Regions from separate parts of the Paenibacillus sp. FSL K6-2393 genome, predicted to be linked through region 1. Evidence: riboswitches for the same ligand, from Rfam matches in the RefSeq annotation. Region 1 holds a riboswitch; each other region holds the start of a gene.
The links. Region 1 has a riboswitch for S-adenosylmethionine ahead of mmuP (S-methylmethionine permease). Riboswitches for the same ligand answer to the same signal wherever they lie in the genome.
Positions count from the first base shown of each region.

Region 2: linked by a shared signal. The riboswitch ahead of MHI14_RS05250 (methionine ABC transporter ATP-binding protein) and the one ahead of mmuP (S-methylmethionine permease) in region 1 are both predicted to bind S-adenosylmethionine.
Region 3: linked by a shared signal. The riboswitch ahead of metA (homoserine O-acetyltransferase MetA) and the one ahead of mmuP (S-methylmethionine permease) in region 1 are both predicted to bind S-adenosylmethionine.

Region 1 is NZ_JBBOCU010000001.1:933,165-937,455, forward strand. Features, by position in the region: gene MHI14_RS03915 (spore germination protein) at 1-1,088, shown strand, start outside; gene MHI14_RS03920 (Ger(x)C family spore germination protein) at 1,085-2,287, shown strand; SAM riboswitch class I at 2,358-2,459, shown strand; gene mmuP (S-methylmethionine permease) at 2,552-3,964, shown strand; gene mmuM (homocysteine S-methyltransferase) at 3,942-4,291, shown strand, end outside.
Region 2 is NZ_JBBOCU010000001.1:1,207,519-1,211,809, forward strand. Features, by position in the region: gene MHI14_RS05240 (COX15/CtaA family protein) at 1-517, shown strand, start outside; gene MHI14_RS05245 (Cthe_2314 family HEPN domain-containing protein) at 713-1,429, shown strand; SAM riboswitch class I at 1,559-1,699, shown strand; gene MHI14_RS05250 (methionine ABC transporter ATP-binding protein) at 1,825-2,859, shown strand; gene MHI14_RS05255 (methionine ABC transporter permease) at 2,860-3,519, shown strand; gene MHI14_RS05260 (MetQ/NlpA family ABC transporter substrate-binding protein) at 3,597-4,291, shown strand, end outside.
Region 3 is NZ_JBBOCU010000001.1:5,012,939-5,017,229, reverse strand. Features, by position in the region: gene MHI14_RS22075 (HRDC domain-containing protein) at 1-709, shown strand, start outside; gene corA (magnesium/cobalt transporter CorA) at 780-1,715, opposite strand; SAM riboswitch class I at 2,167-2,290, shown strand; gene metA (homoserine O-acetyltransferase MetA) at 2,527-3,444, shown strand; gene MHI14_RS22060 (PLP-dependent transferase) at 3,469-4,291, shown strand, end outside.

The DNA of each region.
Region 1 (4,291 bases):
AAGGAAAGCTAACCACGACACAGGCCGTTGTAATTATTGTCAATTACATGCTTGGTGCCGGGATATTGACGTTGCCTCGAACGACTAGCAAAGCTGTCGGAACACCGGATGTCTGGATTTCCATTATCCTATCTGGATTCATTATCATAGGTGTCGGAATAATTCTGGTTACACTGTGTCGCAGATTTCCGGAGAAAACCGTCTTCCAGTTCACTCGTGAGATTACGGGCAGCTGGATTGCTTACATACTGGGATTGTCTATGATTATGTATTTCATAGTGATTGCCGCATTCGAAATCAGAGTTATGGCTGAAGTAACCGGGATGTATCTACTCGAACGCACCCCCACCTGGGCAATTGTGATGGTCTTCATGTGGATCGGTGTATATATGATCTCAGGCGGGCTTGGCGTTATCGTACGCGTGTTTGAGATCATCCTTCCGATTACGATTATTATATTTGTGATTGAAATTTTGCTTAGTAATCAGCTATTCGAGATAGGCAATTTGAGACCCGTGCTCGGTGATGGGCTTATGCCCGTTTTCCATGGGTTGAAGCCTTCACTATTATCTTATACAGGCTATGAGGTGATGTTAATCATGACTGCCTATATGAAAAATCCGAAAAAGAGCAATAAAGCGATGACCTGGGGGATACTCATATCCACTATTATCTACTTGATCACGGTCGTGATGGTTATAGGCAGTTTATCGCTCGATGGCATCAAAACTCGAACCTGGCCAACGTTGGATTTGGTAAGGAGCTTCGAAATTCAGGGTCTGATATTCGAGCGTTTTGAATCCTTATTGCTGGTCATCTGGATTATGCAAATCTTTTCGACTACAGCTATTACACATTACTGCGCTTCGGTGGGTATTCGTGACTTGTTTCGTTCCAAAAAAATCAAAGGCATCATGTACGGCCTGCTTCCGTTCATTTATCTGACAGCAATGATGCCCAAAACCGTGGATGATACCTTCAAACTAGGAGATATGCTGGGCAATGTGTCCGTATTTTTGTTTGGCATTTTACCTCTGGTACTACTGTTGTTAAGTCTGATTCGCAAAAAAGGAGGCAAGCATGCATGATTACATTCCGTATGTTGTTACGCTTAGCCACTGTATTATGCATTCTCTTAACGATATCCGGATGTTGGAGCAGTCGGGAGATAGAGGATCTAAGTGTCTACGTCGGTCTTGGGATCGATATCGGCAAAGAGACGGAATTTGAGAAAGACATCGCTAATCAGGGAGGAGCGTATTCCAAGCAGAACAATTTGACGGCCACGGTACAGATTGCTCCCGGTAATTCCAGCAGTCAAAAGAGCCAACAATCCGGTTCGCCTTCTTCTGGTAAAACGTCCTATTCCAATGAACAGCTTACCGGAGATTCCTTGCTGCAAATCTTTCGTCAGTTTGCACTGAGGCGAGATCACCCGCTCATCGGACATCATCTGAAGGTCATCGTTGTGTCCAAGGATATTGCCAAAAAGTATGGTCTGGATCAGCTGCTGGATTTTGTACTTCGGGATAACGATATTCGCCCTAACTGTCTGGTGTTGATTAGCCATCATCGCGCTGTTGATGTACTGACTTCAGATGATCCTTCCCGGATTCCAGCATTTTATCTGACAGGCATTACCGGTAATTCGTACTTGTCCAATAAAATCCTGGACCCCGTTCTACTCTCCAAATTAGATGCACAAATGCAATCTGGTTCCAGCTTCTTGCTCCAAAATGTACTGAACTCCAATGGAGAGGACAAATTCTCCGGTGCCAGTATCTTTGATGGGAAAACGACCAAATTCATCGGGGAACTCAGCCAAACGGATCTAGAAGGGCTATCGTGGATCAGACCTAAAGAAAAAGGAGGCATCTTGAAGACATACAATAAAGCGGGATTCACCGTGGTATATGAAATGAAAAAGAAAAAAACAAAAATAATTCCAAAAGTGGTTGGCGATGATATTTCATTCCATGTGAAGACTGAATCCGAAGGTTGGTTGATGGAGGATTGGCGTGCTCCCGAGGAAGAGGAAAAAGGTGCTTATCTCAGAGAATTGGAAAAAGAATTTGCTGAACTGGCCGAACAACAGATTCGACAGGTGTTATACAAACTTCAGCATACCTATAAAGTAGATGTTGCGGATTTTCGGGATAGCTTGCGTATCAAAGAACCCAAAACATGGAAAAAAGTCAAAGACGATTGGGATAAAATTTTTAGCACCGTGCCGATCACGTATGAGGTAAAGACCACCATCACCAATCCGGGGTCTTCCACCGAATAGCGAGGTGTGCCATTTATTATTTAAATGTTGACACATTCATGATAGATCGCTATATTTATAAAAAATCATTTTCTTATCCAGAGAGGTGGAGGGACTGGCCCTTAGAAACCTCAGCAACAGATCTGAAGGATACTGTGCTAATTCCAGCGGGTGAAAGCCTGATAGATAGGAGCGTTTGTTTTTATTTGTCAGTAACGGCGCACTCTTTAGGCAGAGTGGGTCTTTTTTGTTTTTTCTGGATGAAGAAGTAGGGGAGCAGCAGGTATGGAGAACAACAACGACAAAGGGCATTTTCAGCGGAAAATGCAGGCACGGCATGTGGTCATGCTCTCTCTAGGAGGAGTCATTGGAACGGGATTATTCCTCAGCTCAGGGTACACCATTCAGCAAGCGGGACCACTGGGAACCATTCTGTCCTATCTGATCGGAGCCATTGTTGTATATCTGGTGATGCTCTGTCTTGGTGAACTGTCTGTTCATATGCCAGAGACGGGAGCATTTCATAGTTATGCAGCCAAATATATCGGACCGGCAACAGGCTACACGGTGGCTTGGTTATACTGGTTAACCTGGACTGTTGCGCTTGGCTCCGAATTCACAGCCGCCGGATTGCTGATGCAGCGCTGGTTCCCATCGGTCAACGTATGGATATGGAGTGCGCTCTTTGCACTGATGATCTTTCTGTTCAACGCTTTAACAGTGAAATTATTTGCGGAATCCGAGTTCTGGTTCTCATCTGTAAAAGTAGTGACTATCGTAATCTTCATTATTATCGGTGGCGCAGCCATGTTTGGTATCATTCCCATGGCGGATTCTGAACCGGCTCCATTTCTATCAAATATTACTGCATCCGGGTGGTTCCCTCATGGGGCTACAGCGATATTGATGACTATGCTTGCTGTAAACTTTGCCTTCTCAGGCACCGAGTTAATCGGCATTGCCGCCGGTGAGACGGAGAATCCGGAAAAGACGATACCAAAGGCTATTCATACAACGCTGTGGCGTTTGGTTATTTTCTTCATCGGAACGATTGTTATCTTGTCGGCCTTGCTGCCCATGTCGGATGCCAGTGTACTGGAAAGTCCGTTTGTAGCGGTAATGGAGCGGGTGGGAGTACCCTATGCAGCAGACATTATGAACTTTGTTATTCTAACGGCGATTCTCTCTGCTGCCAATTCGGGCCTATATGCATCTTCACGGATGCTCTGGTCTCTGGCTGATAAAAAAACAATCTCTCCGTGGTTTGCCAAACTGACCAAACGCGGGGTACCGCTGAATGCACTTCTGATCAGTATGGTGGGTGGTGCACTAGCTTTGCTGTCCAGCATCATTGCACCAGGTACCGTGTATATTACTCTGGTCTCCATCTCAGGTCTGGCTGTCGTTGCGGTATGGATGAGCATCAGTGCCTCCCAATACATGTTCCGCAGACAATATATCCGGGAAGGACATGCGGTCAAAGATCTGGTCTACCGCACACCACTGTATCCGGTGGTACCAATTGTTTCATTTATATTATGCCTAGCTTCATGCATAGGTATTGCCTTTGACCCGACACAGCGAATTGCGCTGTATTGTGGGGTTCCGTTTATCGCAGTATGTTACGCTGCTTATTATCTGACAGAACGTGTGAATAAGAAAAGAGGACAAGTACATGACGCAAGCACAACAGACTAACCCCATAGAACAGATCCTGCGTGAACATCCGGTCATGATTCTGGATGGAGCGCTGGCAACGGAACTTGAACAGCATGGATGTGATCTCGATGATCCACTATGGTCTGCTCGTGTGTTGCTTGAGAATCCGGATGTTATTGTTCAGGTCCATGCAGATTATTTTCGAGCAGGAGCCGACTGTGCGATTACATCCAGTTATCAGGCGACGGTGGATGGTTTCCGCAAGAGAGGGATTGATGAACAGGCAGCACTGGAGCTGATCCGCAAGACGGTGGAACTGGCTGCACAGGCGAGAGATGACGTGTGGGCAGAAGTGCAGGACGGTTT
Region 2 (4,291 bases), 270 kb from region 1:
CATCAGGCAAGAGGCAAAAGATGGCGGATTGGAGCGACTGAATAAATACCCTCGGGTTAGTAAAAAATTCAGGAATCTGGTCTGGTTCTCCACCATTTACACATATCTCGTGGTATACACGGGTGCATTTGTGAGTCACACGGATTCTGCCGGCGGATGTTCCGGATTTCCGCTCTGTAACGGGCAGATTATTCCTGAGCTTTCGGGTGGGGTAGCGGTTGCTTTTGCTCACCGTGCAGCAGCTGCGTCGCTCGTGATTGTTATTGCAATCCTGGGTCACTTCGCTTACCGTAATCATCCGGACAATAAGGAAATGCGTACTCTGGGTGTGGTATCCGTTGTTCTTATTCTGATGCAAGTAGTCATTGGTATTTTCATGATGGTGACAATGAACCGTCCGGAAGTATACATGTTCGTAGCTCTTGCTCATATGCTGGATATCGCCATATTGTTCGGAGTCTTAACGTATATGAGTTTCCTGGTGTACAAGCTGTATCGCCCGGTTAATCGTTTCTAAGATATAGATTCACTTTTTCAAAGGTACTTGGGCTAAATATGAAAGTCCACCATCCAGTGATGTACATCATTGGACAGGTGGACTTTGTTTGATGTCAGGGGGATCAGGGCAACCTATGGCAAGCAGCAATTACACGGATTGGATGATGTGTTAAGGTGATGAATTCTTGTTGATTTGGAAAAGAGGAGGTTAGATATGCTGCGAACGTTGTTGGGGGAAAAGCCACGTATAAACGAAGGTAAATTGAAGGCAGCGATGGACGCAATGGCGCATACGCTTGAGCTATTTCAACGACAAATGCATGTGGACCATGATCCCACGCATGACTATCGGAAGCTGTATGTGTGGACTCAGGGACTCATCTCCTCACTGGATGAACTGGAGCAAAGCTGTTTCGCTGCTGCTCATTTTCGCAAAAAGGTCGTTGCAGGTTCAACGGATGATATGACGCCGACTGAAAAAGCCGAGTATGCTCGGTATGTGTATTTCTACAAAGATGGCTTTATCCGCTGCTTTGCCATTCTGGATAAAGTCGGCACCGTCTTAAATGAAATATTCCAACTGAATACGTCAAATACCAAAGCGCATTTTTCATATTTTACTGTGTTGAGGCAGTTCGATTATGTGAGGGAGCATCATGATCTTGCGTTGCGATTGATTCAGATCAAGGACTCTTATCGTGAGCCGATGAGCAAGCTGCGCAAACGTCGTAATATGGAAATTCACTACATGAACTCCGAAATGCACGATGACCTGTGGCAGTTACACCAGACATTACAAGGTAAAGTGAAGTTGGAGGATCTGAATCAGCATGTGCAGGAAATGCGTCAAGGCGTCGATATGGTCTGTGAAACGTTAACAGCCTCTTATAGTTATATCAATAATATATGGAAAAGAAATAATTCCCTTTGACAAATCGGAATACTTGGAATATACTGAGTTTCAATCGAATGTTACACGGATAGAACTGATATTTCGGAAGTTACGTTCACATTATAAAGCATAAACTACATGAACTTATAAAATCCTACAACAACATATTTCTTATCGAGAGCGGCGGAGGGACAGGCCCGATGAAGCCCGGCAACCGATTTGTAACGACATGATCTTGTATCATTCGTTATAGATGTTAGGTGCTAATTCCTACAAAATGGTGCAAGACACGATTTTGGCAGATGAGAAGGTATATTCTTTCACGTGAAGAGCCCTCTTTGTATCTGCAAAGGGCTCTTTTTTGTACTTTAAGGGGAGTTTTCCTTTAGATCGGGTAAAGATACATGTAGGTGGTTGGAAAGGGGCAAGTGCGATTGATTGAATTAAAAGGTTTAACGAAAACATACGGCAAAGGGGCAAAATCTACAACAGCGTTATCCGAGCTGAATTTGAGCATCCAAAAGGGCGAAATCTACGGAGTGATTGGCCATTCTGGAGCGGGCAAAAGTACATTGATTCGCTGTATTAATTTGCTGGAGCGCCCTACGGAGGGTGAAGTATGGGTTGACGGGATCAACCTGACTGAACTGAGCAAAACCGAATTGCAGCAACAGAGACGCAAGATCGGGATGATTTTCCAACACTTTAATTTGTTATCCTCGGCAACGGTATATGACAATGTAGCTTTTCCACTAAAACTTGTGAATACACCCAAAGATGCCATTGATCGCAAAGTGAAGGAAATGCTCGCACTGGTTGGTCTGGAACACCATAGCAGCAAATATCCGGCTCAATTATCGGGTGGACAGAAACAACGTGTCGGGATTGCGAGAGCACTTGCAAGTGACCCAAATGTACTTCTCTGTGATGAGGCTACTTCGGCACTTGATCCGCAGACGACAAATTCAATCCTGAAGTTACTGCTCGACATTAATGAAAAGTACAACCTTACAATTGTGCTGATCACACATGAGATGCATGTCATTCAGAACATCTGTGACAAAGTGGCTGTCATTCATCAAGGTGGTATTGTGGAACAAGGACCTGTAACAGAAGTGTTCCTGAAGCCGCAGCACGCGATTACGCGGGACTTCATGATGCGTGACCATGAAGCTGGACTTGCCCTAGAGGAGACGGCTCTGGCGAATGCAAGCATTGAATTGCAGGCAGGTGTTGCTTCCAAACTTGTGAAGATATCTTTTCTGGGTAACAAAACGTATGAAGCGATTTTGTCCAGGACGGTACGTAAGACGGATGTGGATTTTGCCATCCTGCAGGGTACAATCTCTACGATTAAACAGGTGCCTTATGGACAGCTGACCGTTCGGTTCGAGGGTGATTCAATTGCGATTGATCGGACGATATCAGAATTGACCGCAGAGGGACTTGATGTGGAGGTGCTTCGTTAGATGGATTTTTCAACAGTTCGCTGGGAAGAGGTTGGTAAAGCCTCCATTGAGACACTGCAAATTTTGGGTGTATCAGGCTTGTTTACCGTTATCTTAGGTTTACCGCTCGGAGTTCTGCTGTTCATGACGGCTAGATCTGCTTCGATCAAGTCACGGGCAGTGTACACGATACTATCTCTGATTGTTAATATTTTGCGCTCAGTCCCATTTATCATATTGATTGTTGCTCTTATTCCATTCACTCGTATACTCGTCGGTACAGCTACAGGAGTGTTAGGTGTTATACCACCTTTAGTTATTTCAGCAGCTCCTTACTTTGCTCGCTTGGTGGAGACGACGTTGCGAGAAGTTGATCGGGGTGTCATTGAAGCGGCGCAGTCGATGGGTGCATCAACCGGACAGATTGTAAGACGGGTGTTACTGCCTGAGGCACTGCCTGGTCTGCTTGCTGGTATAACAATCACGATCGTTACGCTTGTCTCTTATACGGCGATGGCGGGCATGGTTGGTGGTGGAGGTCTTGGAACACTGGCAATTAACTATGGATACTTCCGTTATCAAAATGAAATCATGATTATATCTGTAGTGTCGATGATCATTCTTGTGCAAATTCTCCAGATGGCTGGGGATCGCTTGGTTACATTTTTCACCAGGAAATAACACATAGATAACTTGATGGATATGCATTTTATGCGGACGCCACATGAAAAAAAATGATTAGAGAAGGGGTTTTACACATGAAAAAATGGTCTTTTGCTCTACTTAGCCTTATGTTAATTGCGGTTCTCGCAGCTTGCGGAAACAACAAGGACGCCGATAGCGGCGCAGACAATTCAGCAGGTGCACCGCGCACGGTTGAATTGAAAGTTGGAGCTTCACCTACACCACATGCAGAGATTCTGGAAAGCATCAAGCCTGAACTGGAAGCACAAGGTATTCGTTTGCAAGTTGTTACGTTTAATGACTATGTACAACCCAACCAGCAACTTGCTGATAAAAAATTGGATGCAAACTTCTTCCAGCACCAACCTTATCTGGACACAGAGAATAAAGAACGTGGATTCAACCTCGTTTCTGTAACACCTGTTCATGTTGAACCTTTTGGTGGATACTCCAAAAAGATTAAGTCTTTGGATGAATTGGCTGACGGCGCAAAAGTAGCAATTCCAAATGACCCATCCAATGGTGGACGTGCTCTGTTGTTGCTCGCGAAGGAAGGTATCATTACGCTGAAAGACAACACAAATATTACTTCTACGATTCAAGATATCACAGCAAATCCGAAAAATCTCGATATCATCGAGCTTGATGCAGCCATGATGCCTCGTCAATTGGATGAAGCGGATCTGGTATTCATCAACGCTAACTATGCGCTTGAAGCAAACCTGAATCCAGCGAATGATGCTTTGTTGATCGAAGATCTGCAAGGTAA
Region 3 (4,291 bases), 4.1 Mb from region 1:
TTGTTACAGTGAGTTATACGGCAATGAACAATTATATACGGATCTGTGCACATGGCGCAGGAAGAGAGCTGTGTCTGACCGGAAGGCACCGTATTTTATTGCAACGAATCGTCTGCTGCGTTTGATCAGTGCCTTTGTTCCGCAATCGCTGGATGAACTGATGCAACTGCCGGGCGTAGGAGAGAGCAAAGCAACTGAGTATGGTACGGAATGGATGGAGATTACAAACGGGTTGGAGCGTTCAACGACATTCCCGCTGGACTGGGTATACACGGCGCTGAAGGAAAAAGAGTATGAGAGTTGGTTATACAGGCAGAGAGAGCAAAAGTACAAGCAGGAACTTGATAAGTTCACCACGCGTAAGCAGGTGCTTGAAGGCATGAAGGAAGGGTATACGTTAGAGGAGATTGTTAATCGATCCGGATTATCCCGACGCGAGTTGGTTGAGCTGTTAGAGGCACTGGATCACGAAGGTTATGACACCGATTGTCTTCTTGATGTGGAGCTGGCAGTGATGCCAGAGAACGAACAAGAGGCCGTATGGAGTGCGTATGAGGAGCTGGGAGATACGTTCCTGAAGCCAGTATTACATAAGGTGTATGGAGGAGAGAAACCCGATGGAGGAAGTCTGGAGCAGGTCTATGAAAGACTGCGCATGATTCGAATCCGTTTTCGTCGGCACGCAGAGACAGAGAAGAATGTTGGTTAATGATCAGAAATGAAAAAAGACGAGGCGTTTCTCCCGGAGGAGCGCTTCGTCTTTGTTATTTCATACGAGTTCATACCCAGTCTTTCTTGCGGAAAATGAAGAACATGCTCAGGCCCAGTGTAACCATCAGACCAATCACAACAAAATAGCTGTATTTCCAGTTAAGCTCTGGCATATTCGTAAAGTTCATGCCGTATATACCGGTAATGACCGTCAGCGGCATGAAGACCGTGGTAATGGCGGTAAATACACGCATGATCTCATTCGCCCGGTTCGCAATACTGGATTGGTAGGCTTCTCGCAAGTTGCCCATCAGGTCGCGATAAGTCTCAAAGGTTTCAGATATTTTTACAGCATTCTCATAGATGTCACTGAAATACTTTTGCAGTTGATCATCAATGAGACGCAGATCTTTTTTGTTCAGGGTGTTAATGACCTCTTTCTGAGGTCCGAGCACTTTCTTGAGCCACAGAATCTCACTGCGTAGCCCGATAATTTCATTCAGATGTGACTTTTTGGTGTGCATCAGAATGTCTTCCTCAAGCTTCTCAATCCGTGCTTCAATTCGGTCACCTACGGTGAAATAATTATCAACAATCAAGTCAACCAGCAAATACAGCAGGCGATCCGGTGTACTGATTTCCTGTTCCCACAGGATTGGTTTCAGTGTGCGCAATTCGCTGACCTTTTGCTTCGTAACACTAATAATGAAATGTCTGCCGAGGAATAAGTTCACCGCACGTAGAAATATCTCTTCATCATCGAAACGGATACTATTAATCACAATAAAATAATGGTTCTCATAAATTTCAATCTTCGGACGTTGTTCTTCGTCACTGAGACAGTCTTCCACAGCCAGATCATGCATCAAGAACAGCGGCTGAAGTACCGCCAAATCGTCTACGTCTGCATCAATCCAGTAAAATCCTTCCGCTGGTGGAGTCAGCGCCTGCTGAATGTCGTCCACCGGAATAAATACACCGTTGTTTACCAACCGGATTTTCATCGTTAATCTACTCCTTCTGCACCCGCCAACTTGGCGGATATTATCATTATGGGCGCAAAAAGAACAAATCAGCCGGTCGGCAGCGGAGCCTGGAGATCAGGGCTGCGTTCATTATATAATCAAACGGAAGTCACGTCCCGCTGCCGGCATGCTGATGTCAATTCTCTATGCAGTTTGTCGGAATTCGGCTGCCAGTCAGGCCTCGGGTCGCCATCCATTTAATATGTCACCTCTCACATAAGGGTTTATAACACCTTGTTTAGTATACCGCTGGTACAAGGTGCTTTCAAGCGCAAAAATGTGTCTATTTCGCGCCCTGAGGCAGTGTATGACAACGGATGATGAACGGTTCCGATCTGGGAAGCAGACATCGAACTGCATCTTGACGTGAGGGCATTAATGTAATAAAGTAGACGGTGAACCATATTTAATTACAATCTAATACAGCGAAATCTTATCAAGAGTAGGTGGAGGGACTGGCCCGATGAAACCCGGCAACCGGCGGTATACCGCACGGTGCTAATTCTTGCAGCGACTAAGTGTCAAGTGGCACTGTTGTAACTGAGAGATGAGAGAGGCGCATATCTTTTTTACATATGACCTTTCTCGAAATCCGAGGAAGGTCTTTGTTATATGCCCCGACTTCTCAGCAGTGATTTTCGCTAAGGAACTTGAGGTTGTTTGTAACGTTGGATGAAAGAGTAATTCAATGTTTTTACAAGCTCAAGGCAGTCTATACCTGTATTGATGTGAAGACATCAAGCCAGGGGTGGCTGCATCTATCTATGCAAAAGGAGGAGTTAGACTTACTATGCCAATCAAAATACCCGATACTCTACCAGCAAAAGAAGTACTTGAAGGAGAGAATATCTTCGTCATGGATGAAACTTCTGCATATCAGCAGGATATTCGTCCACTCCGTATCGCTATATTAAACCTGATGCCCACAAAGGAAACGACCGAAACACAATTGCTTCGTCTGGTGGGAAACACGCCTATTCAGGTAGATGTTGTTCTCGTACATCCCAAATCCCATACGTCGAAGAATACGTCTCAGGAGTATTTGGATCTGTTCTATAAAACCTTTGATGAGATTGAGAACCGCCGTTTCGATGGAATGATTATTACGGGTGCTCCGGTGGAACAGATGGATTTCGAAGACGTGAACTATTGGAATGAAATCCAAGAGATCTTTGAATGGACCAAAACCAATGTGACTTCAACCCTCCACATATGTTGGGCTTCCCAGGCAGGTTTATACCATCATTTTGACGTACCCAAGGTTGCACTGGATGAAAAGTGTTTTGGCGTTTTCCCGCATACCATCAATAAACCACATGTTCCGTTGTTGCGTGGATTCGATGAAGTATTCAACGTTCCACATTCCCGTCATACGGAAGTGAGACGCGAAGATATTGAAAAGAATGAGAATTTAGAGATTTTGGCTGAATCCGAGGAAGCGGGGATCTTCCTGGTTGCTACCAAAGACGGCAAACAGATTTTTGCCACAGGACATGCCGAGTATGACCCGTTCTCATTAAAGTGGGAGTATGACCGGGATGCAGCCAAAGGGTTGGATATCGCATTGCCTAGACATTATTATCCGAATGATGATCCTTCCCGTGTGCCACCGGCTACTTGGCGCGCTCATGCCAACTTATTATTCTCTAACTGGCTCAATTACTATGTGTATCAAGAAACACCTTACGATATTGGCCCGCAAATCTAATCGAGATTACAGGAGGATGCAGCAATGGAAGACAACAACAAGTTGAAAATCGAAAGCCGCTTAGCACAAATTGGGTCCATCAATGAACCGGTAACAGGCGCCATTAACTTTCCGATCTATCAATCCACTGCGTTTCGCCACCCGAAGCTTGGACAAAGCACGGGGTTTGATTATATTCGTACGACTAATCCAACCCGTAAAGTATTGGAAGAAGCGGCCGCAGCGCTGGAGTCTGGTGATGCAGGGTTTGCCTGTAGCTCGGGAATGGCCGCGCTGCAAACGATTTTTGCCATGTTTGGTCAAGGGGATCATCTGATTGTATCGCTGGATCTGTATGGTGGAACCTATCGTCTGCTGGAACGTATTCTGTCCCGTTTCGGCGTAACGGCAAGTTATGTGGACACGAATGACCTTGCAGCACTGGAGAAGGTTCGTCAGCCGAATACAAAAGCTGTATTTATTGAGACACCAACCAATCCACTGATGATGATCACCGATGTGGAAGCCGTTGCTTCCTGGGCGAAAAGTTACAACCTGTTGACTATTGTTGACAACACGTTGCTGACTCCATTTTTCCAACGTCCGATTGAACTGGGTGCCGATATCATCATTCATAGCGCTACCAAATATCTGGGCGGACACAATGATGTGTTGGCCGGACTAATTATTACCAAAGGTGAAGCGTTATCTGCAGAGATGGCGTTCCTGCATAATTCCATTGGAGCGGTATTGTCTCCAAGTGACTCCTACCAGTTGATGAAAGGTATGAAAACGCTGGCTCTTCGCATGGAGCGTCATGAGCACAATGCACTTACTATTGCTAAATACTTGCTTGAGCACCCAGCGG